4 regions of the Methylobacterium sp. NPDC080182 genome follow, and region 4 is predicted to be linked to each of the others. Evidence: predicted binding sites of a transcription regulator. Region 4 holds the regulator's gene; each other region holds the start of a gene.

Region 1 (7,183 bases), on a different contig from region 4:
TGCGGCAGAGCACCTCTGCGGGCGGGCGGTGCGGGAACTTGCGGATGTGGCCGCCCGTTTCCTGGCCTGTCGCCGCATCGCGGCAATCGACGCGAACCGCCTGAGGGGGCGAGATCGCCCGAGGTCCAGATGATGCTCACCAGACTCGCCGTCCCGCTCGCCCTGGCCGCCGGCTGCGCCGCCCTCGCGGGCACCGCCCAGGCCCAGCCCGCCGCCTTCGGTGGGCCGAAGATGCTGATCCACGGCAATTACTGCGGGCCAGGCAACAACGCGCCGCTCCCGCCGATCGACGCCCTCGACGCCGCCTGTGCCCGGCACGATGCCTGCACGCCGAACGGCGGCCTGCCTTCGGAGGCCTGCAATCTCCGCCTGCAACAGGAGGCGACGCTGATCTCGCGCGATCCGCGGCAGCCGCAGGACGTCCGGTCCCTCGCCGGCCTCGTGGCCGCCACCGCGACGCTGATCCCGTCCGAGCCGAACGCCCGGCGCGTCCCGGCCTCGGTCACCACAGGTCCGACCGCGGGGACCTACGCGCCCGCCCTGACGCAGCCGGCGCCGACGGTCGATATCGACACCGACGACGACGGCGCTGACGCGGATTGAGGCGGATTGAGGCGGGCCGCGATCGCCCGTCAACGCGCAAGCGGCGCGGTCCGGCACCCTACCGGTCCGCGCCGATCCCCCGGTCCTTCAGGCTGTCGCCGATCTCGTCGAGGGCCGCCGCGTCGTCGATCGTCGCCGGCATCGTCCAGGGCTCGTGATCGGCGATGCGCTTCATCGTGGCCCGCAGGATCTTGCCCGACCGGGTCTTGGGCAGCCGCGGCACGGTCAGCGCCAGCTTGAAGGCGGCCACCGGGCCGATCTCGTCCCGCACCTTGGCGACGAGTTCCCGCTCGATCGTCTCGGTCGGCCGGGCGACGCCGGCCTTCAGCACCACGAACCCGCAGGGCACCTCCCCCTTCAGCGCGTCGCGGATGCCGATGACCGCGCATTCCGCCACGTCCGGGTGGCTCGCCAGCACCGCCTCCATGCCGCCGGTGGACAGCCGGTGGCCCGCGACGTTGATGATGTCGTCGGTCCGTCCAAGGACCGTGATGTAGCCGTCGGCGTCGATCACCCCGGCATCCGACGTGTCGTAGTAGCCCGGGAAGGTGGCGAGGTAGCTCGACCGCATCCGGTCGTCCGAGCCCCAGAGCGTCGGCAGGCAGCCGGGCGGCAGGGGCAGGCGGATCGCGATGGTGCCCATGGTGCCCGCCGGAACCGGCTTGCCGCCCTCGTCCAGCACTTCGACCCGGTAGCCCGGCATCGGCACGCAGGTGCTGCCGTGCTTCACCGGCAGGAGGCCGAGGCCCATCGGGTTGCCGGCGATCGGCCAGCCGGTCTCGGTCTGCCACCAATGGTCGACCACCGGCCGGCCCAGCACGCGCTCGGCCCAGGCGACCGAGTCCGGATCGGCGCGCTCGCCCGCCAGGAACAGGCTGCGGAAGGCCGAGAGGTCGTGATCGGCGATCCGGGCGCCCTTCGAATCCTCCTTCTTGATCGCCCGCAGGGCCGTCGGCGCGGTGAACAGGCAGACCACCCCGTACTCGGCGACCACCCGCCAGAAGGCACCGGCATCGGGCGTGCCGACAGGTTTCCCCTCGTAGAGGACCGTGGTGCAGCCGTGCAGGAGCGGCGCGTAGACGATGTAGGAGTGGCCGACGACCCAGCCGATGTCGGAGGCGCAGAAGTAGGTCTCGCCGGGCTGGACGCCGTAGAGGTTCGGCATCGACCAGGCCAGGGCGACGAGGTAGCCGCCGGTGTCGCGGACCACGCCCTTCGGCTTCCCGGTCGTGCCGGAGGTGTAGAGGACGTAGAGCGGGTCGGTGGCGGCGACCGGCACGCACGCCGCGCTCTGCCCCGCCGCCCGGGCGGCCGCGACGGTCTCACCCCAGTCGCGATCCCGGTCCGCGACGAGGGTCGCAGGCCCTTGCGGGCGCTGGAGGATCAGGCAGGCCTCCGGCTTGTGCCGCGAGGCCGCGATCGCCGCGTCGAGGAGCGGCTTGTAGGCGACCACGCGGTTCGGCTCGATCCCGCAGGAGGCGGCGAGCACCACCTTCGGCGCCGCGTCCTCGATCCGCACCGCCAGCTCGCTGGCCGCGAAGCCGCCGAACACCACCGAGTGGACCGCGCCGAGCCGGGCGCAGGCCAGCATGCCGAACAGCGCCTCGGGCACCATCGGCATGTACAGGATCACCCGGTCGCCCTTGCCGACGCCGAGGTCGGCCAGCACGGCGGCCAGCACCGCCACCTCGTCGCGCAGCGCCCGGTAGGTGATGCTGCGCTTGGTCCCGGTCACGGGCGAGTCGTAGCGGATCGCCACCTGATCCGCCCGGCCCCCGTCCGCGTGGCGGTCGACCGCGTTGTGGCAGGCGTTCAGGGTGCCGTCCGGGAACCAGCGTCCGTAGGGGCCGGAATCCGGCGCGAAGGCCCGCTCCGGCGCCCGCGCCCAGTCGAGGGCCCGCGCCGCACCGAGCCAGAACGCCTCGGGGTCGCGGCAGGCCGATTCGTAGATCTCCGGGTAGCGGCCCGGCAGGCTGGCTCTCGTCATCGGTTGGGCGTTTCCTCGCGGACCGCTCTCCGGCGGCGGGCTGCAGAGTAGCCCATTCTCGCGCGCGCGGGAGTGGCCACGGGAGGGAGTGGCCACGGGAGGGAGTGGCCACGGGAGGGAGTGGCCACGGGCGTGACGGCCGCGGCTCGGTGCCCCCCAATGAGAAAACCGCCGCACCGGGGCTCCCGATGCGGCGGTCGTCAGCGTGAATTCGCTATCGGATTGGACGTCTCAGGCGTCAGTGCAACGTGTCGTTGCCCGCCTGAAGCTTGTTGATCTCGTCCTTGAGGAGGAGTTTCCGTCGCTTCAGCTCGGCGATGTGGAGGTCGTTCGCCGAAGGTCTGTGGATCGCTTCCTGAATCTCGCGCTCGAGGGCTTCGTGCTTCCGGGCGAGTTGGTTCAGATGCGTCTGCAGCGACATGAGTCGAATCTCCTGTCATCGTTTCGACACAACGAGATTGGCACAGGATGCCGGACCTGTCGAAGCGTTTTCTGCTGCTAAGTCTGATGATTGCTTACCGCGCCGCCTTGTCCGGCGCCGGAGCGTGACGCATGCTCTCGGGCGACGAACGGTCTTCGGGTTCTCAGGTGACGATGGCGGACGAGGCGGGTGAGGGTGCGCAGTCGGACCTCCAGGGCGAGCTGGCGCGGCTGCGCGAGGAGCACCGGGATCTCGACAGCGCCATCGAGGCGCTGGAGCGCAGCGTCGCCGGGGACCAGCTCCAGATCCAGCGCCTGAAGAAGCGCAAGCTCACGCTGCGCGACCGCATCTATCACATCGAGGATGCGCTCACGCCGGACATCATCGCCTGATGCCGGTGGACGCCCTCCGGCCCCGCCTTGCCGCAGGCCCGCGCCGCCTGTAAGCGCCCTCTTTTGCCGGGATCAACGATGGCGTCGCCTCCTCCGGTCGCGATCATCATGGGCAGCCAGTCCGACTGGGCGACCATGCGTCATGCCGCCGAGACGCTCGACGCGCTCGGCGTACCGTACGACGCGCGCATCGTGTCGGCCCACCGCACGCCGGACCGGCTCGTCGCCTTCGCCAAGGGCGCGGTCGCGGCCGGCCTCAAGGTGGTGATCGCCGGTGCGGGCGGCGCCGCGCACCTGCCCGGCATGGCGGCCGCGATGACCCGCCTGCCGGTCTTCGGCGTGCCGGTGGAGTCGAAGGCCCTCTCCGGCCAGGACAGCCTGCTCTCCATCGTCCAGATGCCGGCGGGCATCCCGGTGGGGACCCTGGCGATCGGCCGGGCCGGGGCGGTGAACGCGGCCCTGCTCGCCGCCGCCGTCCTGGCGCTGACCGATCCGGACCTGGCGGAGCGCCTGGAGGCGTGGCGCGCGGCCCAGAGCGCCTCGGTGGCCGAACGGCCGGTGACGGAAGAGAACGCGTGACGGACAAGATCCTCGGCCCCGGCTCCATCCTCGGCATCGTCGGTGGGGGCCAGCTCGGGCGCATGATCGCGCTCGCGGCGGCCGATTACGGCCTCAAGGCGCATGTCTACGCGCCCGACGCGGACAGCCCCGCCTTCGACGTGGCCGCCCGGACCACCTGCGCGGCCTACGACGACGCCGCGGCGCTGGCGGATTTCGCCCGCGGCGTCGACGTCGTGACCTACGAGTTCGAGAACATCCCGCACGCCACCGCCGACGTCCTCGCCCGGCACGCCGCGCTGCACCCGAACGCGCGCGCGCTCTCGACCACGCAGGACCGGCTCTCCGAGAAGGAGTTCATCAACGGCCTGGGCATCCCGACGGCGCCGTTCCGGGCGGTGGACACGCCCGACGACCTCGACCGGGCGATCGAGCTGATCGGCCTGCCGGCCGTGCTCAAGACCCGCCGCTTCGGCTACGACGGCAAGGGGCAGCGCATGCTCCGCGAGCGGGCCGAGGGCGACCGCAACGCCCTGTTCGCCGAGTTCGGCGGCGCGCCGCTGATCCTGGAGGGCTTCGTGCCGTTCGAGCGCGAGGTCTCGGTGGTGGGCGCGCGCGGGCGCGACGGCAGCTTCGCGGCCTACGACCTCTGCGAGAACGAGCACCGCGACCACATCCTCGCGCTGACCCGGGTGCCGGCGCCCGGCGTGTCCGCCGAGACGGGCCGTGCCGCCGTCGAGATCGCCCGGCGGATCGCCGACGCCCTCGACTATGTCGGCGTGCTCGCCGTCGAGATGTTCCTCGTCCGCGAGGACGGGGCGGAGCGGCTCGTGGTCAACGAGATCGCGCCCCGGGTGCACAATTCCGGCCACTGGACCAGCGAAGGCGCGCTGACCTCGCAGTTCGCCCAGCACGTCCGGGCCGTCTGCGGCTGGCCGCTGGGCGATGCGGGCCGGGTCGGCGGCCTGCCCGTCGAGATGCGCAACCTGATCGGCGCCCAGGCGGACGACTGGCACGCCCTGCTGGCCGAGCCCGGCGCCCACCTGCACCTGTACGGCAAGGGCGAGGCGCGCCCCGGCCGCAAGATGGGCCACGTCACGCGCCTCGGGCCGGGTCCGACCGGATCCTGAGGCTTCGAGGGCACACCCGCGTCGCCGCGTGATCGCCGGAGGGCCGTCCGCGGCCCCGCGGAACGGTCGAGCCATACCTTCGCCACATCCCGCCGCTTCCACGACAGTGTGGTCGGTTCCGTATGCTGTCGCTCGAACCCGCCCGCACCGCTCGGTCCCGCCGGGACCGGCGGGGGCCGGATCACGACGCGGCGCTTCTTAAGCCGGCCTTCACCGTGATGCGCGACGGTGCCCCGAACTCGGGCGTGCCCGGCGCTCGGCGCGGGCTCTTGGACTGTGAGGGGCGGGGCGGGCGCGCGCGGAGCGGGCGACGCCTCGGGGAGAGTGGGGCAATGAACGTACGCAACCGGCTGGGACGGAAGACGGCACTGATCGGCGCGGCCTTGGTCTCGGCTGCCGGCCTCGCGGGCTGCGAGACCGTCGGCAGCGCGGCCGGTCCGCGGCAATACGCGGTCCTGGAGAAGGACACGACCGGCGCCACGAACGTCAACATCGCCTCCCTGACCGAGGTCGTGCAGCGCAACCCGAACGACGCGGCGGCCTACAACACCCGCGGCGCCGCCTACGCCCGCGCCGGCCAGTTCAACGACGCCATCGGCGACTTCACCAAGGCGATCCAGCTCGATCCGAACTCCGCCTCCGCCTACAACAATCGCGCCCTGGCGAACCGCCAGATCGGCCGCGACGGCCCGGCGCTGCAGGACTTTTCCAAGGCGATCGGTATCGATCCGAATTACGGGCCGGCCTATATCGGCCGGGCCAATGTCGAGCGCGCGCAGGGCAACCTCGACCAGGCGCTGAACGACCTCAACGTCGCGATCCGCCTGAGCCCCGAATCCGCGCAGGCGTACCATGCCCGCGGCCTCGTGAAGCAGAAGCAGGGCCAGGACACCCAGGCGATCGCCGATTTCGACGCCGCCATCGACCGCGACCCGTTCGTGGCCGCGCCCTACGCGGCCCGCGGCCAGAGCCTGATCGCGACCAACCAGTACGCGAAGGCGATCGAGGACTACAACGCCGCGCTCAACGTGAACGCCAAGGACGCCACGTCCTGGGCCTATCGGGGCCTCGCCTACGAGAAGCAGGGCCAGCGCAAGGAGGCGATGGAGAACTACCAGCGCGCCTCGACGATCGACCCCAACAACACCGTCGCGCGGGCCGGCCTCGGCCGCGTGCAGGGCGGTGTCGGCACGCTGTTCAACTGATCGCTCCGTCATCGCGCGCGGAGCGGAGCGACGAAGGGCAGCGCGACACGGTCGCGCGCGGCGCCACCGGATCGCTTCGCTCCGCGCGCGGAGACGGTGCCAGCGCCTGAGGCGAACTACGCCGCCAGCAGCCCGTTCTCGTCCTGCGTGATCCGGCGCAGGTGGTGGGCGGTGTCGCCGAGCTGGTACTCGATCATGGCGAGCCGCTTGAAGTGGTGGGCGCCGATATACTCGAGCGTCATGCCGATGCCGCCGTGGAGCTGCACCGCCTCCTGGCCGACGTAGCGGCAGGCCTTGTTGATCTGCACCTTCACGGCCGAGAGGGCCGCGGCCCGCGCGCGCGGCTCGGATGTGTCCACCATCATGGCGGCGTAGAGCGCCATGGATCGGGCCTGCTCCAGCTGGATCAGCATGTCGACGGCCCGGTGCTGCAGCGCCTGGAACGAGCCGACGCTGACGCCGAACTGCTTGCGGGTCTTGAGGTACTCCACCGTGAGCTTGTGGAGCGCGTCCATGGAGCCCACCGCCTCGGCGGCGAGCGCCGCGATCCCGTGCTCCACCACCCGCTCCAGGAGCGGCAGGCCGCTCTCCGGGTCGCCTAGCGCCGCGTCGGCCGGGAGCGTTACGTCGGAGAAGGACACCTCGGCGGCCCGGCCGCCGTCCTGGGTCGGGTAGGCCTCGATGGCGACGCCGGCGGCGTCGGTCGGGACGAGGAACAGGCCGATCCCGCTCGGGTCGCGCCGCTCGCCCGAGACGCGGGCCGAGACCACCATCAGGCCGGCCGCGTCGGCGTTGGGCACGACGCTCTTCGCCCCGCTCAGCACGTAGCCGTCGCCGCTGCGACGGGCTGTCGTCGCCACGTCGGCGAGGTCGTAGCGGGACTGGCG
Region 2 (7,183 bases), on a different contig from region 4:
CCACGCTTTGGACGCGACGCGCTCCCTCTCCCGTTCGGGAGAGGGTCGGGGTGAGGGATGAGAACTCTCCGGATGCGGCACACCGTCGACGCGCCGGCAGGACGCTTCTCATCCGGACAGACCTGATCCCTCACCCTGTCCCTCTCCCGCACGGGAGAGGGGACCCGCGCCTCATCCGGCGAAGGCGGCGTCGCCGTCGTGTGCCGTGAGCTGCGACCGAACCTGACTTCGCGGGAAGCCGCCCGCCCGAAGGCGGCACCGCCCACGACACGTCCCTCAAGAACACACCACGGAGGAAACCATGACTGCAGCCCTGTCCGGGTCGCCGGCCGCCGCCGAGGCCGGCGCGGTGACGGAGACCGGCGTCGTCCGCAAGGTCGCGTGGCGGCTCATGCCGCTGATCATGATCTGCTACATGTTCGCGTTCTTCGACCGCATCAACATCAGCTTCGCCAAATTCCAGCTCCAGAGCGACCTCGGCTTCAGCAACGTCGCCTACGGGCTCGGCGCGAGCATGTTTGTCGTCGGCTACGTGATCTTCGAGGTGCCCTCGAACCTGTTCCTCTACCGGGTCGGGGCGCGGCGCTGGATCGCCCGGATCATGATCTCCTGGGGCATCGCCACCGCGCTGATGATCTTCATCCGCAGCGAGTGGCACTTCTACGCCCTGCGCTTCCTGATCGGCGCCATGGAGGCGGGCTTCGCGCCGGGCATCCTCTATTACCTGACCATCTGGTTCCCGGCCTCGCATCGCGGCCGCATCACCTCGTTCATGTTCGTGGCCTCGGCCTTCTCGGGGATCTTCGGGGCGCCGGTGGCGGGCCTGATCCTCGGCGGCCTCAACGGCGTCGGCGGCCTCGCCGGCTGGCAATGGCTGTTCCTGGCCGGCGGCCTGCCCTGCCTCGTGCTCGGAATGCTCGTGCTGACGCGCCTCGACGACCGGATCGCTGATGCCCGCTGGCTGTCCGAGCCCGAGAAGGCGCTCCTGTCGAGCCGGATCGCACACCACAACCGGGACATCGGCGACCACTCGCTGATCGGGGCGATCAAGCAGCCCGGCTTCCTGATGATCGCGCTGATCTACTTCCTGCTCCAGATCGGCTCGTACGGCCTGAACTTCTGGGGGCCGGACCTGATCAAGACCGCGAGCGGCGGGCAGGCGGCCTCGGTGGGCTTCCTGACGGCGATCCCTTACATCTGCGGGGCGATCAGCATGGTGGTGATCGGGCGCCTGTCCGACGCCTCGGGCGAGCGGCCGAAATTCGTCGCGGGCCTCGCCATCGCGGCGGCGCTCGGCTTCTTCGGCGCCGGCCTGTTCGACAAGCACATCGTGCCGCTGATGTTCGCCCTGGCGCTGCTGGGGGCCGGCATCGTCGCCTCGATCCCGACCTTCTGGACCCTGCCGGCCAAGCTCGTCACCGGCGTCGGCGCGGCGGGCGGGATCGCGCTGATCAACACGCTCGGGCAGTTCGGTGGCATCGTCAGCCCGGTGATGGTCGGCTGGGTGAAGGATCTCACCGGCTCGACGACGCCCGCGCTCTACGGGATCGGCGTGCTCTGCCTCGCCGCCGCCGGGCTCGCGCTCTTCGCCATGCCGGCGAGCCTGCGCCGGAGCGACCGCGCGGCGTGAGACGGCCCGCCGCCCCGGCGCGGCCAGGGCGGCGGGTCGCGCCTGGCCCCGGAGCGGGGCGAGACGGGCGTGGCCGCACGCCGCGCGGGCGGGATCGGTCAGGCGCGCGACCACCGCGACCGAGCGGCCCCGGATCGGCGCCGGGGGCCCCCCGAGGTTGCGCGCCGCCGGGATCGGCCGATGCCGATATCCGGTTCAGACGCCGATCTCAGCGGCCGAAATCAGTGAACGTATCAGTAACCATGGCGGGAATGCCGCCGGTTGCGCGGTGGAGCAAAAAACCTCGCGCTGCCGGACAAACCGCCGACCGCTCATATTGTATATTATCTGCAACCTCAAGAAACGGAGTGAAATCAACTTGAGGTAGAAATCCCTCGGCTGGCCCGTCGCCTCGGTTTCGTCCCGCAAAGCCCGCGCGAGCGGACCCACCGGAGACGAGGCACGAGGATCGGGACGCCCTCGAACAGCGATGTCTCAGATGGACCACCTCACCGACCACCGTTCAACCTTCATGCTGGAGAAGGTCGGCGCGATCGTCGCGGCCTACGTCTCGCGCAACGCGATCGAGGTCACGGCGCTGCCGGCGCTGATCGACCAAGTGCACACGGCGATCGCGGTGCTCCGCTGCGCGCCGTCGGAGTTCGGCGGGGTCGGGCTGAGCCAGTCGCAGGTCGATGCCTCGATCCAGCAGGACGGCCTGATCAGCTTCATCGACGGCCGGTCCTACCAGACCCTGAAGCGCCACCTCACCGCGCACGGCCTCACCCCCGAGCGGTACCGGGCCAAGTACGGCCTGCCGGCCGACTACCCGATGGTGGCCCCGGGCTACGCCGCGCGGCGCTCGGAGATCGCCCGGGCGATCCAGCTCGGCCACAAGGCGGCCTGAGCGATGACGCCCGACGCTTCCGCGGATCCGGCCCGGGACCGCGCGCCGTTACCGGGGGCGGCGCGCACGAGCGACGCCCTGAGCCGCATCGCCGGCATCCTCGACGTGCCGGTGGCGAGCTTCTACCCGGATGCCGACCGGCCCGACGCGGCCATGACCCAGGCGGCCGACCTCGTCTCGGCCTTCGTGGCGATCGACAGTCCGGCGGCGCGCCGGACCTGCCTGGCCTTCGTGCGGGCGATGGCGAGTTCCTGAAGCGCCGGGGCGCGCTGCGGGAGGCCGGAGACCGGGTCGCTTCGTCGGGGGGCGGAGCGCGGTCTCCGGCCCGTCCGGCCGGACCCGCGTCAGAACAGGTGGCGCAGGAGGTAGAACAGAGCGGCTGCGAGGGTGATCGCCGCCGGCAGGGTCAGGATCCAGGCGAGCGCCATGTTGCGCACCGTGGACATCTGGAGCCCCGAGCCGTTGGCCGCCATCGTGCCGGCGACGCCCGACGACAGGATGTGGGTGGTCGAGACCGGCAGGCCGTAGAGCTCGGCCAGCTCGATCGTGCCGGCGGCGACGATCTCGGCCGAGGCGCCCTGCGCGTAGGTCAGGTGGGTCTTGCCGATCTTCTCGCCCACCGTGACGACGATGCGCTTCCATCCGACCATGGTGCCGAGACCCAGCGCCAGGGCGACGCAGACCTTGACCCAGCCCGGGATGTAGCGCGTGCCGTCGTTGAGCAGGCCCGCGTAGCGCTTCAGGTCGGCCTTTTCGGCCTCCGAGAAGTCGGCCCCGGCGCCCGGCAGCACGCGCACCGCGTCGGCGGCGAGGTACATGTCGCTGCGCAGGTTCTGGGTCTGGGCGGCCGGCACCGTGCGGATCGCGCCGTAATTCTTCACGCTGGCGGCGATGTCGTCCGAGAGCGCCGCCAGCGCCGCGTAGACGGGCGGCGTGTTCAGCGCCTTGGTCTTGAGCGCCTCCGTCACGGTCCGGCGCGCGGCCGCGGCGTCCGGAACCGCCGCGCCGGGGGCGCGGGCGGAGAACACCGCGCTCGCCGCCGTCGAGGCCTGCACGAAGGCGGGCGTCGTGTCGTCCGCCATGGTGCGGTTAAGCGCGTAGGCGGTGGGGGCGGCGCCGATCAGGATCAGCATGATCAGGCCCATGCCCTTCTGCCCGTCATTGCCGCCGTGGAAGAACGAGACCAGCGTGCAGGTGAGGATCAGCAGGCCGCGGATCCACGGGGGCGGCGGCGCCTCGCCCGCGGGCGCCTCGTAGAGGTCCCTGCGGCGGACCGTGACCTTCAGGGCGAGCAGCAGCAGCGCCGCGAGCACGAAGCCGCAGACCGGGGATAACAGCAGCGCCTTGAACACGTTGAGCGCCTGGGTCCAGTCGACGCCAGCAGTGCCGTCGCCGCCGTTCATCAGCTGGTTGGCGAGGCCGACGCCGAGCACCGAGCCGATCAGCGCGTGGGACGACGAGTTCGGCAGCCCGAACGCCCAGGTCCCGAGGTTCCAGATGATGGCCGCCAGCAGCAGCGCGAAGATCATCGCGTAGCCCGCGTGCGAGCCGACGTTGAGGATCAGCTCGACCGGCAGCAGCGTGACGATCGCGTAGGCCACCGCGCCGGAGGACAGCATCACGCCGAGGAAGTTGAAGACGCCCGACCAGATCACCGCGACGAGCGGCGGCATCGAGTGGGTGTAGATCACCGTGGCGACCGCGTTGGCGGTGTCGTGGAAGCCGTTCACGAACTCGAAGGCGAGGGCGATCAGCAGGGCGAGGCCGAGCAGCGCGAAGGCGCCGTAGGCCAGGGGCGCCTCCCCGACCGCGTTCATGTCCGCGATGAGGCTCACCACCGCGTAGCCCAGGCCCGCCACGAGGACGAGGAGGAACGCGACGACACCGCCGAGATGCATCCCGTGGTCGAGGCGCGGGCCGCCCGCCTGCCGGCCTTTCACCGCCCCCGACGGCATCACGGCGGTATCGGACATGAACCCTCGCGCGGAATCTTTCGTGGTGAGCGGGGATTAAAACCGCGCGGTGACGGTTGGGTGACGGCCCGCGACGCCGCGCGTCGGCGAGCGTGTCCGAGAGCGTGTCCTAGAGCGTGTCCGAGAGCGTCGGGCGGCGCTGTCACACGCCTGACGCGGTCCGGCCGCTAGCGGACCGGACCGCTCGCCCGATCGCACGAGGGATCCGCATGATTGACGCCACGGTGCCGGCCCTGTCCCTCGGCGCGCTCCTGGCCGTCGTCCAGATCGGCAGCATCGCCGTCGCGGCCCGGCGCCTCGGCCGGGACCACGGCCCGTCGCGGTTCCCGGACGGCGCGCCCGTCTCCCTGGTCCGCCCCCTGCGCGGGGTCGAGGCCTACAGCGAGGAGATGCTCCTCCGCAGCTTCCGCCTCGACTACCCGTCCTACGAGCTGATCTTCTGCGTGGCCGACCCGGCCGACCCGATCGTCCCGATGGTGGAGCGCCTGATCGAGGCCCACCCGCACGTGCCCGCCCGCCTGATCCTCGGCGACGAGCGCGTCAGCGCGAACCCGAAGCTCAACAACTGCCTGCGCGGCTGGCGCGCCGCCGCCCACGACTGGGTGGTGTTGGCCGACTCCAACGTGGCGATGCCGCCGGACTACCTCCAGCGCCTCCAGGCGGCGTGGCGCGCCGATACCGGCCTCGTCTGCTCCACCCCGGCCGGCGCCCGCCCGGGCAGCTTCATGGCGGAGGTGGAGTGCGCCTTCCTGAACACCCTGCAGGCGCGCTGGCAATACGCCGCCGAGGCCTTCGGGCTGGGCTTCGCGCAGGGCAAGAGCATGCTCTGGCACAAGCCCTTCCTGGAGGCGCAGGGTGGCCTCCAGGCGCTCGCGGCCGAGATCGCCGAGGACGCGGCCGCCACCAAGCTCGTGCGCGCCGCCGGCAAGCGGGTCCACCTCGTGGCGAGCCCGTTCGAGCAGCCGCTCGGCCCGCGCGGCTTCCGGGAGGTCTGGGCGCGGCAGCTGCGCTGGGCGCGCCTGCGCCGCGTGACCTTCCCGCTGTTCTTCGCCCCCGAGATCGGCAGCGGCGTCCTGCTGCCGGCGCTCCTCGTCGCCCTCTGGGCCGGAAGCCTCGCGGGCCTCGCGGGCGCTGCAGGCCTCGCCGCCCTGTGCTATGCCGCGGAGCACCGGCTCGCTCTCCGCGCGGGCTGGCACCGCTCGCCCCGCACGCTGGCCGCCTTCCTGGCGCGCGACGCCCTGATCCCGGCGATCTGGGTCGGCGCCTGGATGCGGAGCGCCATCGTGTGGCGGGGCAATGCCATGGACGTGCGCCCCCGGCGGGCCGCCGACGCGCGCACCTACGCGCCGACGGCCTGACCGCCCGGCGATCGGAGGCCCTGACGTGTCGCGCCGCTACGCCCTCTACTGGCTGCCCGCCCCGGATTCGCGCCTCGAAGGCTTCGGCCGGGCGATCCTCGGCACCGACAACGTCACCGGGCTGCCGGTCCCGCACCCGGAGGGGCTCGGCGATCTCGCACCCGTCACGGCGGGCGCGCGGGTCTACGGGTTCCACGCCACCCTCAAGGCGCCGCTGCGCCTCGCCCCGGGCACCGGGGAGGCCGACCTCGTGGCCGCCGCCCGCGCCCTCGCGGCCGCGCACCCGCCGGTGGCGGTGGGGCCGCTCCGGGTCGCCGCCCTCGGGCCGTTCCTCGCCCTGGTGCCGGAGACACCCCCGCCGGAACTCGGGCTCCTCGCCGCCGAGTGCGTCGCCGCCCTCGACCCGTTCCGGGCACCGCTCACGGAGGCCGAGCGCGCCAAGCGCCGGCCGGAGCGCCTCGACCCGCGCGGCCGCGCGCTCCTCGACCGCTGGGGCTACCCCTACGTGTTCGAGGCCTTCCGCTTCCACATGACCCTGACCGACGCCCTGCCGGAGGCGGAGCGCGACCTCTGGCACCGGCGCCTGTCCGAGGCCTACGCCGCCGCGGGACCGGAGCCCCTGCGGATCGACGCCGTCAGCCTCCTGACCCAGGACGGGTCGGGACCGTTCCGGCTCCTGGCGCGCCTGCCCTTCGGAGAGGCCCGTGGTTGACCGCCCCCTCGGCCTCGAACCCGCGCTCGATCCGAGCGCCCGGGTCGTTGACAGCCGCCTCGGCCGCTACACCGAGGTCGGCGCCCGCACCCGCCTCACCGAGACGACCCTCGACGACTATTCCTACATCGGTGAGGACGGCGAGGTGATCTACACCGCGATCGGCAAGTTCTGCTCGATCGCCGCCAGCGTGCGGATCAATCCCGGCAACCACCCGATGGAGCGGGCGTCGCAGGCGCACTTCACCTACCGGGCGCGCGCCTACTGGCCGGAGGAACTGGACGAGCCCGCCTTCTTCGACCGGCGCCGGGCGAGCCCGGTGGCGATCGGCCACGACGTCTGGATCGGCCACGGCGCGGTCGTCCTGCCCGGGCGCACGATCGGCACCGGCGCGGTGGTGGGGGCGGGCGCCATCGTCACCCGCGACGTCGAGCCCTACACGATCGTCGTCGGCAATCCCGCCCGGCCGGTCCGGCGCCGCTTCCCCGAGGTGGTCGCTGACCGTCTGACCCGCCTGGCGTGGTGGGACTGGGACCACGAGCGCCTGCGCCGGGCGCTGCCGGATTTCCGCGGGCTGCCCATCGAAGCATTCCTGGAGCGCCACGAAGATTAAGTCGGCTATCG
Region 3 (7,183 bases), on a different contig from region 4:
CTGGTGCGCTCCGACAACGAGGCGGTGGTGGTCAACCTGCCCGACGTCGAGGCCGCCGAGGCGCCCGAGACGGTGTACTGGGTCGACCCGATCCACAAGCATCCGTGAGAGACCGGAGACGGCAGCGATGAGCCGGGACCGCCAGCTGCATCTCGGCGCCTTCATGCGCCCGGTCGGCATCCACACCGCGTGGTGGCGCTATCCGGGCGGCTATCCGGACGCGAACTTCAACTTCGAGCACTTGGCGCACTTCGCCCGGCGGCTGGAGGCCGCGAAGTTCGACGCGTTCTTCATGGCCGACCACCTCGCGGTGATGAACATGCCGGTGGCGGCGCTCCGCCGCTCGGCCACCGTGACGTCGTTCGACCCGCTGACCCTGCTGCCGGCGCTCGCCGTGCTCACCGAGCGGATCGGCCTGATCGCCACCGCGTCGACCACCTACAACGAGCCCTACCACGTCGCCCGCAAGTTCGCCTCGCTCGACCACATCTCGAAGGGGCGGGCCGGCTGGAACCTCGTCACCTCCGGCAACCCGGACGAGGCCCTGAACTTCGGCCGCGACGCGCATCTGGAGCACGCCACCCGCTACGCCCGGGCGCGCGAGTTCTTCGACGTGGTGACCGGCCTGTGGGATTCCTTCGCCGACGACGCCTTCACGATGGATCCGGAGAGCGGCCTGTTCTTCGACCCGGCGAAGATGCGCGTCCTCGACCACCGCGGCGACTTCCTGAAGGTGAAGGGGCCGCTCAACGTCGCCCGGCCGGTGCAGGGCTGGCCGGTGATCGTCCAGGCCGGCGCCTCCGAGGCCGGCAAGCAGATCGCCGCCGAGACCGCCGAGATGGTGTTCGGCGCGGCCTCGACCCTGGAGGCGGCGCGGGCCTTCTACGCCGACGTGAAGGGGCGGATGCCGGCGGCGGGGCGCGACCCGGACCAGCTCAAGATCCTGCCCGGCTGCTTCATCGTCCTGGGCGAGACGGAGGCCGAGGCGCAGGCCAAGAAGGCGCGCCTCGACGACCTCGTCCATCCCGACAGCGGCCTCGCCAACCTCTCGGTCCGCCTCGGCGTCGACGCGACCGGCTTCGACCTCGACGCGCCGCTCCCGGAGCTCCCCGAGAGCAACGCCAGCAAGAGCGGGCAGGCCCAGATCGTCGACTACGCCCGGCGCACCGGCGCGACCGTGCGGGAACTCGCCCGCAAGGTCGGCGGCTACGGCGGCCTGCAGATGGTCGGCACGCCCGCGCAGGTGGCCGACCGGATGGAGGAGTGGCTGGAGACCCGCGCCTGCGACGGCTTCAACGTGATGTTCCCGTTCGTGCCCGAGGGTCTCGACGACGTGGTCGACCGGCTGGTGCCGGAGCTGCAGCGGCGCGGGCTGTTCCGCCGGGACTACGCGGGGACGACGCTGCGCGACCATCTCGGCCTCGCGCGGCCGGCCAACCGCTTCTTCCCGCCCGACGCCCCGCCCGACGCCCCGGCTCGGCCAGGGGGCTGATCGACCCGCCGCGCGGGCCGGCGCGGTCCCGCGCCGTCGGGGTGCGTGGCGGATCATGCGAACGGCGCGAACCTCCGGTCGTGTCGCGCGGTTATTCTCGGATCGTCGCGCGCCGATGGGAGGGGATCGTGCCCGAGGCTGTTCCGCCCCTGTCCGGGTGCCGCGTCCTCGTCGTCGAGGACGAGTATCTCATCGCCAGCGAGGTCAAGCGCTGGTTGCACAGCGCCGGGGCCGAGGTGATCGGCCCGGTCCCGCGCGCGGATCTCGCCCTGGACCTGATCGCCGAGCAGACGCCCCACGCCGCGGTGCTCGACGTGAATCTGGGCGACGGGAACAGCGTCTATCCGGTCGCCGAGCGTCTCGGCGTCCTCGGCGTGCCGTACCTGTTCGCCACCGGCGACGTGCGGGTTACCGGCGCCCCGGCCGAGGCGAGCCGGCCCATCCTGGAGAAGCCCTTCGTGGCGGCGGAGCTGGTCCGGGCCGTGACCAGGCTCGTCGCGGCCGCCTGAGGCCGCCGCGCCGCCTCAGAGAGGGCCCGGCCCGGGATGCGGGCCCATGCGCCGGCGGTCGTGCTCGATGGCGAAGACGTGGGCGTAGAGGTTCGCGACCCAGCCCCGCCCCTCGACCGTGAGGTCGAGGAACCGGATCGCGTCTCCGATCACGGGCTCGATCTTGCCCCAGAAGAACGACGGGTAGCGCTCCGCGAGGTCGGCCGGGCTGTCGTAGCCGAGTTCCGCGTTGACGCCGATCTCGGCGAATTCGTGGAACAGGGCGTTCAATTTGCGCGGGTAGAGCGGGTCGCCGAGCTGACCGATCAGGTCGGCCGCCCGCAGCAGGCCGGCCTCGGTCCCGGTCTCGCGATGGGAATCGTCCTCGGGGACCGGGAAGCGGGTCAGCTCGATCGCCCGGATGACCCGGGACGCGTCGACGAGATCGTGCGTGCCGAAGCGCTCCTGCACGGCCAGCTTCGAGCGCTCCACGTGGTAGGGTGCCAGCGCCGCGTCAGAGGCGCCCCGGGGCAGGCTGACGGTCGTGCCCTGCGCGTCGATGACGAAGGCCTGCAGCCGGTCTCCGGCGCAGACGCCGCGCACGTAGCCGATGTCGTGGTAGAGGGCGGCCAGGATCATGTGCAGCCAGTCCTCGGGCGTGATGCCCTGCTGCAGGAAGCGGCCGCGGAGGATGTCCTGGGCGACCAGGGTGACGAGGGCCGTGTGGTCGCCGTCATGGTAGAGGGCGTCGCTCCCGACGATCCGCTCGATCGTCAGGCGCGCCGCGGCCTCGATGATCTCGGCGTAGCGCGGCTCCCGGCTGCCGAAGGTCCGCTGGTAGGTCAGGGCCAGGTGCTCGCCGAGGGCGTCGGCGAGCATCTTGGTCGCGTCGAACATGGGATCCTCGCCGTCAGCTGCGTCGGGCGGCGCCGCGCCCGGCCGGGTCGATGGAGATCACGCGGATCGCCCCCCGCGATCGACGAGCCGCTCCTCGAGATAGGCCGCCGCGTCCGCGTAGAGTTCGTAGCGGCGCAGCAGCACTGCCCGCTTCTCGGCCTTGGTCGCCGCGTCGAGCTTGGCGCGGGCCCTGTCGGCGCGGGCGCGCAGCTTCCCGGCGAGCTTCTCGAAGGCGGCATCGATGCGCGCGCCGACCTTCTCGCCCTCGGCGCGCGCCGGATCGGGGTCGACCTGCCGGCGCTTCGGCCCGGCCCTCTTCGCTTCTCCAGCCATGACGCATCTCCGGTCGCCCCGATCGGTGGCGGAACCGTATGACGGAACGATCACGGGCGCGACATGGGATCGGCCGCCGCGGGCGCGGCGCTTTCTCAGGCGTGTCACGGAACGCTGCTCTAGGTCGGCCCCGCGACGCGCAGGAGAACCGGCGATGCGGCCCGACGACAGCTCTGCCCCGGATGCCACCTTGAATGCCAATTCGGATGCCACCCTGGAGGCGATCCGGCGTGACCTCGCCGACAGCTACGACGAGGAGCTGGAACTCGGGCTCGAGGAGGATCGCCTCGACCGGCTCGCGGCCGAGCTCGGCGGCGCGCCGCCCGATCATCTCGACCGCAAGGTCTATTTCCGCGCGCTGCTCCGGCTGCAGCACGAGCTGGTCCGGCTCCAGGACTGGGTGCAGGATCGGAAACTGCGCGTGGTCGTGCTGTTCGAGGGCCGCGACTCGGCCGGCAAGGGCGGCGTGATCAAGCGGATCACCCAGCGCCTCAATCCCCGTGTCTGCCGCGTCGCCGCCTTGCCCGCCCCGAGCGAGCGCGAGCGGACGCAATGGTATTTCCAGCGCTACGTCTCCCATCTGCCCGCCGGCGGCGAGATCGTGCTGTTCGACCGCTCCTGGTACAACCGCGCCGGCGTCGAGCGGGTCATGGGCTTCTGCACCGAGGCGGAGGTCGAGGAGTTCTTCCGGTCGGTCCCCTTATTCGAGCGCATGCTGGTGCGCTCCGGCATCGTCCTGGTGAAGTACTGGTTCTCGATCACCGATGCCGAGCAGGAATTCCGCTTCCGGATGCGGATCCACGATCCGCTCAAGCAGTGGAAGCTGTCGCCCATGGACGTCGAGTCGCGGCGCCGCTGGGAGGACTACACCCGGGCCAAGGAGGACATGCTGGCGCGGACCCATATCCCCGAGGCGCCCTGGTGGGTGGTCGAGGCGGTCGACAAGCGACGGGCCCGCCTGAACTGTATCAGCCACCTGCTCGACCAGATCCCCTATGGCAGCGTGGAGCACCCGGCGGTCCACTTGCCCGAGCGCTTGCGGCACGCGGACTACGTGCGCGGCCCGGTCCCCGCCGCGATGATCGTTCCGGCCGCGTTCTGATCGCGGCGCGGAGACGGCGCGGGAGTCGTGATCCTGTCGCGGTGGCGCGGCTATAGCGCCGCCATGGCGAAGCGCCCCATGACTCTCGACCTGTTCACGACCCTGGATATCGTCGATGACGACGTCTCGGCTGTCGTCGACGCCTATCTGGCCGATCCCACGCCCGGTTCGGTGGCGTTCGGGGACGGCTTCCGCATCGATCCCGCGGCCGCGGTGGCCTCGCATCCCTTCGCCCGGACGCTGATCGATCAGCCCTGGGCCGATGCCGGGCTGCGCCGGGCCGCCATCCGCGCCGCCATCCTGCTGGCGGAGCCGGAGCGGGTCTGACCGGATCGGCCGCCTGTCGCGCGACGGTCGCGCGATATTCGTGGGGCTGGCATGCGGCTGTCATCGCGCTGGCATACCGCTGTCATGCGGCCGTCATGGGCGGGATGGCAGGTCGCCGCCACGGCGAACCTCCCGACCCTATGCCGCCACTCCGCCCGCCCGGTCCTGCCGTGGCGGGCTTTTGTATGCCCGCGGCTCGGCCATCGCGACGACGCGCGTCGGATCCTACGCCTAAAACGGTAGGTGTGCCGACCTCCGACCACACGACGCCCGGTTGTAATCTGGGGCGGAGACGGCGCGGATGAACGGCGCGCCTTCACGGTGAACGATCGGTTTACCCAAACCGCACAATTGCGCCGACCGCCCCGATCCGGGCGCGATCGGCGGGCGTTCTACGGGCAGGTCCACCGGAGACGTGCTGACATGCTGATCCTCAACCCGACGACCGGCCAGATGGTCGAAGTGCGCGTGCCCCGGCCGAAGCCGAAGGCCGCCTGAGCGCGCCTGCTCTCCGTCCGCTTCCCCGCACGCCCGCGGCCCAGGCGGCGTGCCCCTCCAGCCCCGCACGACCCATGCTGCCGACCGATCTCGACCGACCCGCCGAACTGACCCTCTGGCCGGGCTACGCGCCGGCCCGGGTGGCCGTGTCGCACAGTTTCCCGACGCTGCGGGCCGCCCTCGCCGCCGCGGTCGCGGCGATCGACGCTGAGGATGCCAATCCCTGGATCATCACCGAGGGCGGCGACATCCTCGCTCCGGGATGGATCCGCGCGAACACCGCGGGCGCCGTCCTGCAGTAGCCGGACGTCAGCCGGCGAGCTGGTCCGCGCCGCGGTTGCGCCACCGGTACTCGCTCGGCGAGATCCCGTAGCTGTCCTTGAAGCGGCGGCTGAAATGGCTCTGGGTGCAGAAGCCGCAGCTGTAGGCCAGCTCTCCGACGGCCAGATGGGCGAAGCCGGGATCGGCGAGACGCTGCGCGGCGGTCTCCAGCCGCCGCCGCCAGATCCAGTCGGCGATGTTGCGGTCCTGCTCACGGAACAGGGCCTGGAGGTGGCGCAGCGACACGCCGACGGCCGCCGCGAGCCGGGCGGGGTCGAGGTTCAGGTCGCCGAGATGGGCCTCGATGTGGGCCAGCGCGCGCTGGAAGATCAGGACGCCCTGGATGTTCTTGGGGGTCTCGTGCGCGAGGCGTTCCGCGATGCTCGCGACGATGAGATCGACGCCGACCGACGCCATGCGGTTCGACATGTCCGGCGTCAGGCGCTCCGCGTTGCGGACCAGTTCCTGGAAAAAGGTCGTGACCATCGACGTGCCGACTTGATCCGCGCCGATCGTGAGGCACGTGAACCGGCGCGTCGAGCCGAGGGCGCGCTCCAGGGCCGCGCGCGGCAGCTCGACGAACAGCGTCTGCGTGTCGACGTCGGAGGCCATCGTCGCCGGCCGACGGTCCATCACGACGATGTCGCCGGGATTCTGGATCGCGGTGCGGTCGTCCTGCGCGCTGAACACGCGGCCCTTGAGCGTGATGGCGACGTTCAGGGTCTCGTACTTGCCGTGCCGGCGGATCGTGTCCGGGGTCGCGACGGTGGTGACGGCGCTCTGCGTCACGCGCGTGATCAGCAGCGGCCCGACCTCCGCGGCCTCCAGCGTGCCGGTGAAAGCGTGCGCCACGGCAGGCGTAAGTTCGACCGGCACGATCCGCTCGAAGATCGTCTCACGCCAGAGGCGGAAACTGTCTTTCGGCTTGAAATCCGCCGTCGAGAACAAAGTCCTCATCGTAAATTCTTGTATTCATGCTTCGCCGCGCGCGCTCGGGAAAACGGTAGCACGCTTTCAGGCAAGCGCAACGGCGCGGACCAACTTATGAGGGTTCTCGACCTTGTCAGGAGCCCATAACGTGTCCGATTCGACCCTCGTCAGCCCCCAATCCAATATCGTGCTGACGGCAGGGCTCGTCGCTGCCTACGTATCGAACAATCGCGTTCCGACTGCCGACCTCCCGACCCTGATCGCGCAGTGTCACGACGCCATCACCGCGCTGGCCACCAACGGGGCGGCGTCGATCGAGGCGGCGGGGGACACGGACGCGCTGCGCGACCGGCCTACCGCCGCGCAGATCCGCAGCTCGATCCGGCCCGACGGCATCGTGAGCTTCATCGACGGGCGCCGCTACAAGACGCTCAAGCGCCATCTCACGGCCCACGGCCTGCACCCGCAGAGCTACCGCGAGCGCTACGGTCTGCCGGCCGATTATCCGATGGTCGCGCAGGAATATGCCGAGCGCCGGTCCGCGCTGGCGCGCTCCATCGGCCTCGGCGTGCCGGGCGAGCGCGCCGCCTGAGCCGACCCGCCTCGGCAGGCCGCGGCTGATTCGTGGCTGGCGCTCCCGGCCTCAGGCGGCCGCGTGCCGTCCGTCGGGCAGCAGATCCCGGCTCGCCTGCTCGATCCGTTTGAGCCAGTCCTCGGCCGCCGCCGCCCGCAGGGTCGCGGCCTCGGCCCGCGCCTGGGCCTCCCGGACGCGCCGGTCGGCTTCCGCCTCGCGTT
Region 4 (7,183 bases):
GACCAACATCTTCACCACCTACCTGTCCCAGGTCTCCGAGCCCTGGAAGAAGGAGTACGGCGCGGCCACGACGATCTCCTGGCCGGTCGGTCAGGGCGGCAAGGGCAACGAGGGCGTGACCGCCACCGTCAAGCAGGTTCCGAACGCCATCGGCTACGTCGAGTCGGCCTACGCCAAGCAGAACAAGCTCTCCTACGCCCTGCTGCAGAACAAGGCCGGCCAGTACCCGCAGCCCGACGACAAGGCGTTCCAGGCCGCGGCGGCGAGCGCCGACTGGAAGGCGACCCCGGGCTTCGGCATCTCGCTGACCAACCAGCCGGGCGAGGCGGCGTGGCCGATCACGGCGGCGACCTTCATCCTGGTCCACAAGGACGCCGCCGATCCGGCCAAGTCCGCCGCCGTGCTCAAGTTCTTCGACTGGGCCTACAAGAACGGCGACACGCTCGCCACCGACCTCGACTACGTCCCGCTGCCGGACAACGTCGTCGAACTGATCCACCAGGAGTGGAAGGACGTGAAGGGCAAGGACGGCAAGCCTGTCCTCAACATGTGAGCGTGGCGGGGAGGGGGTGAGAACCTCCTCCCTCGCTTCCGGGAACGCACCGCGCTACCACGCCCCCCTTCGCAGAGAACCGCGGATGCCCGCTTTGACCGAATCGATCGCCCTCGGCCGAACCCGTTCCGCGACCGCGCGGAAGGCGCCGAGCCGGAGCCTCGACACGCTGTTCCGGACCTGCTCGTACGGCGCGGCCCTGCTGGTGCTGCTCGTGCTCGCCGGCATCCTCGGCTCGATCCTGTACGGCGGCTGGCCCGCCTTCCGCGAGTTCGGCTTCGGCTTCCTGACCTCCAGCGCCTGGAACGTCGGGACCGAGCAGTACGGCGCCCTGGTCGCGGTGATCGGGACCGTCGCCTCCGCCTTCCTGGCCCTGCTGATCGGCGTGCCCGTCTCGCTGGGCATCGCGGTCTACCTGACCCAGCTCTGTCCGGGCTGGGCCCGCAAGCCGGTCGCCATGACGATCGAGCTGCTCGCGGCCGTGCCGAGCATCATCTACGGCATGTGGGGCCTGTTCGTGTTCGCGCCGCTCCTGGCGCGCTACGTCCAGATCCCGGTCTCGAACCTCGTGGAGGGCATGCCGATCGTCGGCACGCTGTTCTACGCCCGGGTGCCGTCGGGCGTCGGCGTCTTCACCGCCGGGATCATCCTGGCGATCATGATCGTGCCGTTCATCGCCTCGATCGCCCGGGACATGCTCGACCAGATCCCGACCGTGCTGCGCGAGAGCGCCTACGGCATCGGCTGCACCACCTGGGAGGTCGTGCGCCACGTGCTGGTGCCGCAGGCGGCCGTCTCGATCATCGGCGCGATCATGCTCGGCCTCGGCCGGGCGCTCGGCGAGACGATGGCGGTGACCTTCGTGGTCGGCAACGCCAACCGGCTCTCGGCCTCGATCTTCGACCCCAGCTCGACCATCGCGTCGCGCATCGCCAACGAGTTCAACGAGGCGGACGGCCTCCAGCTGAACGCGCTGATGGCGCTGGGCTGCATCCTGTTCGTGATCACCTTCGTGGTGCTCATCATCGCCCGGCTGCTGACGCGCCGCGTCCAGTCCGCCTGAGGAGCACGCGCGATGGTTTCCTCCAGCACGATCGCCCCGGCCGCCCAGCACCGCCCCGGCCGCGTCCGCCAGGGACGCCGCGTCGCCGACCGGACCCTGCGCGTCGCCTGCGCCGCCGCGACGGTGGTCGGCGCCCTGGTTCTCGGCTCGATCCTGGTGATGCTGATCGTCCAGGGCGTGCGCGGCTTCACGCCGACCCTGTTCACCAACCCGACCCCGGGCCCGGGCTCCGAGGGCGGCGGCATCGCCAACGCCATCCTGGGCAGCCTCGTTCTGACCGGGATCGGTATCCTGATCGCCACGCCGGTCGGCGTCATGGCCGGGACCTTCCTGGCCGAGTACGGGCGCGGCTCGAAGCTGGCCGCCCTGATCCGCTTCCTCAACGACGTCCTGCTCTCGGCGCCGTCGATCCTGATCGGCCTGTTCGTCTACACGCTGATGGTGCGGCCGATGGGCACCTACTCGGGCTGGGCCGGCGGCGTGGCGCTGGCGATCATCGCCGTGCCGGTGATCGTGCGCACCACCGAGGACATGCTGCGCCTCGTGCCCGGCACCCTGCGGGAGGCCGGCGCGGCGCTCGGCGCGCCGCCCTCGACGGTGATCATGAGCGTGACCTGGCGGGCGGCCTCGGCCGGCATCGTCACCGGCATCATCCTGGCTCTCGCCCGCATCGCCGGCGAGACCGCGCCGCTGCTGTTCACCGCGCTCAACAACAATTCCTGGTTCTCGGCCAACCTGATGGGCGGCGTCGCGAACCTGCCGGTGATGATCTACCAGTTCGCCCTCTCGCCCTACACGAACTGGCAGGGCCTGGCCTGGGCGGGCGCGCTCCTGATCACCACCACCATCCTGGCGCTGTCGATCATCGCGCGCCTCGTGATCAAGCCGCAGGCCTCGCGCTGAGCCCCCTTTCGAGGACACGACGATGAACGCCGCCTCCGCGATCCCCACGGTCGAGCTGAACCGCAACCGCGCCGAAGAGGGCGGCCCCGTGCGGATCGCCGTCAAGGACCTGAACTTCTACTACGGCAGCTTCCACGGGCTGAAGGACGTCAACCTCAACTTCCACGACCGGCAGGTGACGGCGCTGATCGGCCCCTCCGGCTGCGGCAAGTCCACCCTGCTGCGCTGCTTCAACCGGATCTACAGCCTCTACCCGGAGCAGCGCGCGGAGGGCGAGATCCTGCTCGACGGCGAGAACATCCTCAGCCCCTCCGTCGACCTGAACGAGCTGCGCTCGCGCATCGGCATGGTGTTCCAGAAGCCGACGCCGTTCCCGATGTCGATCTACGACAACGTGGCCTTCGGCCTGCGCCTCTACGAGAAGCTGCCGAAATCCGAGCTCGACGGCCGGATCGAGGAATCCCTGCGCAAGGCCGCCCTCTGGGACGAGGTGAAGGACAAGCTCCGGCAGCCCGGGACCGGCCTGTCGGGCGGCCAGCAGCAGCGCCTGTGCATCGCCCGGACGGTGGCGCAGAAGCCGGAGGTGATCCTGTTCGACGAGCCGACCTCGGCGCTCGACCCGATCTCCACCGGCCGCATCGAGGAGCTGATCGAGCAGCTGCGCGACGAGTTCACCATCGTGATCGTCACCCACAACATGCAGCAGGCGGCGCGCATCTCGCAGTTCACCGCCTTCATGTATCTGGGGCAGCTCGTCGAGTTCGGTCCGACCAACCGCATGTTCATGAACCCGACGGAACGCCGCACGCAGGACTACATCACCGGCCGCTTCGGCTAGTCTGCCGGGCCGCTCCGGTCCCGGGACCGCCGCTCGCGTCTCCGGCGCGCCGGCGGGTCCCGCAAGCCTCCCGGAGGGCCGTCCCCGGGACCCCATCGAAGGATCCGCCATGCCCGGCCATATCGTCACCTCCTACGACACCGACCTGGAGAACCTGCGTCGCTCGATCTCGGAGATGGGCGGCGTCGCCGAGAAGATGACCGCGGAGGCGACCGACGCCCTCGTGCGCCGGGACGACACGCTCGCCCAGGCTGTGATCCTCGCCGACAAGCGCCTCGACGCGCTGCAGCGGGACATCGAGGAGCGCGCCGTGCTGCTGATCGCCCGGCGCCAGCCCCTGGCGATCGACCTGCGCGAGACCATCTCGGCGATCCGCGTCTCCGGCGATCTGGAGCGGATCGGCGACCTCGCCAAGAACGTCGCCAAGCGCGTGGTGGCGATCTCCGATCAGGCGCCGGCCCAGAAGATCGTGCTCGGCGTGCGCCACATGAGCGACCTCGCCGAGGGTCAGCTGAAGGACGTGCTCGACGCCTACGGGAGCCGCGACGTCCAGGCGGCCCACGACGTCTGGGAGCGCGACGGCGAGATCGACGCCCTGTACAATTCCCTGTTCCGCGAGCTCCTGACCTACATGATGGAGGATCCGCGCAACATCTCGTTCTGCACGCATCTCCTGTTCTGCGCGAAGAACGTCGAGCGCATCGGCGACCACACCACCAACATCGCCGAGACGATCCACTACCTCGCCACGGGCGAGACGCTGGCGGGTGACCGGCCGAAGAACGACGCGTCGAACTACGCGACCGTGGACGGCGTGCAGGCGCCGTGAGGCGCCGACCCCGGCGCCTTCCTGTGGGCGCGGCCGGGGTCACTCTCCGTGCGGGTTGAGGCGGGGCGGCGCCTCCTGCACCATCCGGTGACCGCCCGCAGAACGAGTTTTCGAACGTGAGCATGCAAGTCCTGATCGTCGAGGACGAGGAGGCCCTGAGCACGCTGCTGCGCTACAACCTGGAGGCCGAGGGCTTCCTGGTGGATTCGGCGGCGCGCGGCGACGACGCCGAGCTGCTCCTGGCGGAGCGGATCCCGGACCTCGTCCTGCTCGACTGGATGCTGCCCGGCCTCTCGGGGATCGAGCTGTGCCGTCGGATCCGGGCGCGCCGGGAGACCGAGCGCCTGCCGGTGATCATGCTCACCGCCCGCGGCGAGGAGGGCGACCGCGTCCGCGGGCTCGGCACCGGCGCCGACGACTACATCGTCAAGCCGTTCTCGGTCCCGGAGCTGCTCGCCCGGATCCGCGCGCTCCTGCGCCGGGCCAAGCCCGCCCACGTCTCGGACCGGCTGGCGGCGGGCGACCTGGAACTCGACCGCACCGGCCACCGCGTCCGCCGCGGCGGCGAGGAGCTGCATCTGGGCCCCACGGAGTTCAGGCTCCTGGAATTCCTGATGCTGGCGCCGGGCCGGGTCTTCTCCCGCGAGCAGCTCCTCGACGGGGTGTGGGGCCACGACGTCTACATCGACGAGCGCACCGTCGACGTCCATGTCGGGCGGCTGCGCAAGGCGCTGAACGGCCCGCGCCAGACCGACCCGATCCGCACGGTCCGGGGCTCGGGCTACGCCTTCGACGAGACCTTCTCGCTGGAGGCCTGAGGCGGCCTCACGGGCCGTCCGGATAGGACTTCGCTCCGGCGCACCGTCATCGCGAGCGCAGCGAAGCGACCCAGGGCGGCGGAACGCCGGTGAGCGCGGCGCTGCTGGGTTGCTTCGCTCCGCTCGTAAAGACGGTGGGACGGGCCCGCGAAGATTCGCGCGTCCCGGTCTCCAGGGACTCAGCGCGCCAGCGCCGCGCTCCGGCCCGAGGCGGCCGGCACCGCCTCCAGCGCCGCCAGGACCGTCCCCTCGGTGAGGATCTGCGGCAGCACCTGGGGCTCTCCCGTCCCGGTATAGAGCAGGTAGAGCGGGACGCCGCTGCGCCCGTGCTTCTCCAGGAGGCGGGTGATCTCGGGGTTCTGGTTGGTCCAGTCGCCCTTCATGTAGGTCACGCCGCGCTCGGCCATCGCGGCCCGCACGGCCTTGGTGTTGAGCGAGGTCGCCTCGTTGACCGCGCAGGTGATGCACCACGCGGCGGTCATGTCCACGAAGACGGGGCGGTGCGCGTCGAGCAGGGCGTCGAGGCGCGCCTGCGTGAACGGCTCGATCCCGTCGGCGGCGGCCTGCGCGGCCGGCGCGGCGCGGTCCCGGGGCAGGGTGACGGCGAGGGCCCCGACGGCGATCAGCGCCAGCGCGGCGGCGGCCTGCGCGACCCGGCCGGCCCGCGGCGGGGCGGCGCGGCCGTGCTCCCAGGCCCAGGCGGCGAAGCCCACGAGGACGAGGCCGATCAGCGCCGCCAGCAGCCCGCGCGGGTCGACCTGCTGCGCCAGCACCCAGATCAGCCACGCCACGGTGGCGTAGACCGGGAAGGCCAGCACCTGCTTGAGGGTCTCCATCCAGGCGCCCGGCCGCGGCAGCGCCCGCAGGGCCGGCGGCCAGAGGGTCAGGAGCAGGAAGGGCAGGGCGAGGCCGAGGCCGAGGCTCGCGAAGACGGCGAGCGCCACGCCGGCGCTCTGGGTCAGCGCGAAGCCCACCGCCGAGCCCATGAACGGCGCCGTGCAAGGCGTCGCCACCAGGGTCGCGAGCACGCCGGTGAAGAACGAGCCGCTCAGGCCGCCGCGCCGGGTGAGGCCGTCGCCGAGGCCGGCGAGCCGGCCGCCGACATGGACCGCGCCCGAGAGGCTCAGGCCCATCGCGAACAGCAGGTAGGCGAGCCCCGCCACGATGGCGGGCGACTGGAGCTGGAACCCCCAGCCGATCGCGGCCCCGCCGCTCTTCAGGCCGATCAGCGCGGCGGCGAGCGCCAGGAAGCTTGCCAGGACGCCGGCCGTGTAGGCGAGGCCGTGGAGCCGCAGCCGGGCCGGCCCCTCGCCCGCGTGCCGCACGAGGCCGAGCACCTTGATCGACAGGACCGGGAAGACGCAGGGCATCAGGTTGAGGATCAGGCCGCCGAGGAAGGCGAAGGCCGCGGCGGTCGCCAGCGTCAGCGCGTCGAAGTCGGCGGCGGCCGGCGCGGTCGCGGGCGGCGCGGTCGCGGCCGGCGCCGCGGCGGCCGGGAGGACCGGCTCGTCGCCGTACGCGAAGGCGAGCCGGCGGGTCCCGGCGGCGTCGACCGCCTCGACCGTCAGGACGCCGGGCAGCGCGGCGGGCACCGGGTCGGTCGGGCTGCTCCGGGCGAGGGTCAGGTGCAGGCCGGTCCCGTCGACGCTCATCACCTGCGCGGCGGCGTTGTCGATCGCGGTCTCGGCGTAGGGGAAGTACGCGGCGTTCCGGACCGCCTCGGGCTTGAGGCCGGCCGCGGCGAAATCGAGGCGCAGGGTGTCGCCCTGGCTCGACAGGCTCAGGGGCCAGAGCGCCGGCACGGGGAGCGCAGCGCGGGCGCGCGCGAACAGCGCGGCGTTGGCCGGGTCCGGCTCGGCGTTGCCGACCGGCAGGGTCAGGGCGAGATCGGCCGAGCCGGGCACGCACTCGGTCTCGCAGACGAGGTAAGTCAGCTTGGCCTGGATCCGCACCGGGTCGGCCGGGTCGAGGCTCGGCGGCGGCGTCACCGGGACGAGGAGCGTGACCTCGCCCTCGTAGCCGTAGTTCATGAGGGTCGCGATCGGGATGCGCTCCGGCGCCGGCCACCGGATCGCGCCGGCGTTGAAGCCGGCCGGCACGGTCCAGGTCACCTCCGGGGGCAGGCCGGAATCGCCCGGGTTGCGCCAGTAGACGTGCCAGCCGGGCTTGACCTGCATCC

What was found. Region 4 encodes PhoB, which activates phosphate uptake and scavenging genes when phosphate is short. Its sites were predicted from a motif close to TGTCATNNANCTGTCAT; they were not measured.
Region 1: the regulator PhoB is predicted to act here: its motif matches at 3,025-3,041, upstream of ACQKQD_RS09960 (YdcH family protein).
Region 2: the regulator PhoB is predicted to act here: its motif matches at 4,539-4,555, upstream of ACQKQD_RS23110 (inorganic phosphate transporter).
Region 3: the regulator PhoB is predicted to act here: its motif matches at 3,249-3,265, upstream of ppk2 (polyphosphate kinase 2).

What each region holds. Positions count from the first base shown of each region.
Region 1 is NZ_JBNNWO010000004.1:278,435-285,617, reverse strand. Features, by position in the region: gene ACQKQD_RS09970 (hypothetical protein) at 130-603, shown strand; gene ACQKQD_RS09965 (propionyl-CoA synthetase) at 662-2,590, opposite strand; gene ACQKQD_RS09960 (YdcH family protein) at 2,829-3,011, opposite strand; gene ACQKQD_RS09955 (YdcH family protein) at 3,143-3,403, shown strand; gene purE (5-(carboxyamino)imidazole ribonucleotide mutase) at 3,482-3,982, shown strand; gene ACQKQD_RS09945 (5-(carboxyamino)imidazole ribonucleotide synthase) at 3,979-5,091, shown strand; gene ACQKQD_RS09940 (tetratricopeptide repeat protein) at 5,424-6,296, shown strand; gene ACQKQD_RS09935 (acyl-CoA dehydrogenase family protein) at 6,413-7,183, opposite strand, start outside.
Region 2 is NZ_JBNNWO010000014.1:12,876-20,058, reverse strand. Features, by position in the region: gene ACQKQD_RS23125 (MFS transporter) at 302-1,630, shown strand; gene ACQKQD_RS23120 (MucR family transcriptional regulator) at 2,109-2,516, shown strand; gene ACQKQD_RS23115 (hypothetical protein) at 2,520-2,771, shown strand; gene ACQKQD_RS23110 (inorganic phosphate transporter) at 2,861-4,489, opposite strand; gene ACQKQD_RS23105 (ceramide glucosyltransferase) at 4,699-5,847, shown strand; gene ACQKQD_RS23100 (DUF1045 domain-containing protein) at 5,873-6,559, shown strand; gene ACQKQD_RS23095 (chloramphenicol acetyltransferase) at 6,552-7,172, shown strand.
Region 3 is NZ_JBNNWO010000001.1:53,876-61,058, forward strand. Features, by position in the region: gene ACQKQD_RS00225 (cupin domain-containing protein) at 1-108, shown strand, start outside; gene ACQKQD_RS00230 (LLM class flavin-dependent oxidoreductase) at 128-1,492, shown strand; gene ACQKQD_RS00235 (response regulator) at 1,621-2,001, shown strand; gene ACQKQD_RS00240 (hypothetical protein) at 2,017-2,877, opposite strand; gene ACQKQD_RS00245 (hypothetical protein) at 2,935-3,210, opposite strand; gene ppk2 (polyphosphate kinase 2) at 3,365-4,312, shown strand; gene ACQKQD_RS00255 (hypothetical protein) at 4,391-4,639, shown strand; gene ACQKQD_RS00260 (hypothetical protein) at 5,212-5,439, shown strand; gene ACQKQD_RS00265 (helix-turn-helix domain-containing protein) at 5,447-6,415, opposite strand; gene ACQKQD_RS00270 (MucR family transcriptional regulator) at 6,537-6,980, shown strand; gene ACQKQD_RS00275 (hypothetical protein) at 7,032-7,183, opposite strand, start outside.
Region 4 is NZ_JBNNWO010000016.1:58,581-65,763, forward strand. Features, by position in the region: gene pstS (phosphate ABC transporter substrate-binding protein PstS) at 1-553, shown strand, start outside; gene pstC (phosphate ABC transporter permease subunit PstC) at 639-1,616, shown strand; gene pstA (phosphate ABC transporter permease PstA) at 1,629-2,519, shown strand; gene pstB (phosphate ABC transporter ATP-binding protein PstB) at 2,542-3,357, shown strand; gene phoU (phosphate signaling complex protein PhoU) at 3,467-4,186, shown strand; gene phoB (phosphate regulon transcriptional regulator PhoB) at 4,309-5,004, shown strand; gene ACQKQD_RS25375 (protein-disulfide reductase DsbD family protein) at 5,184-7,183, opposite strand, start outside.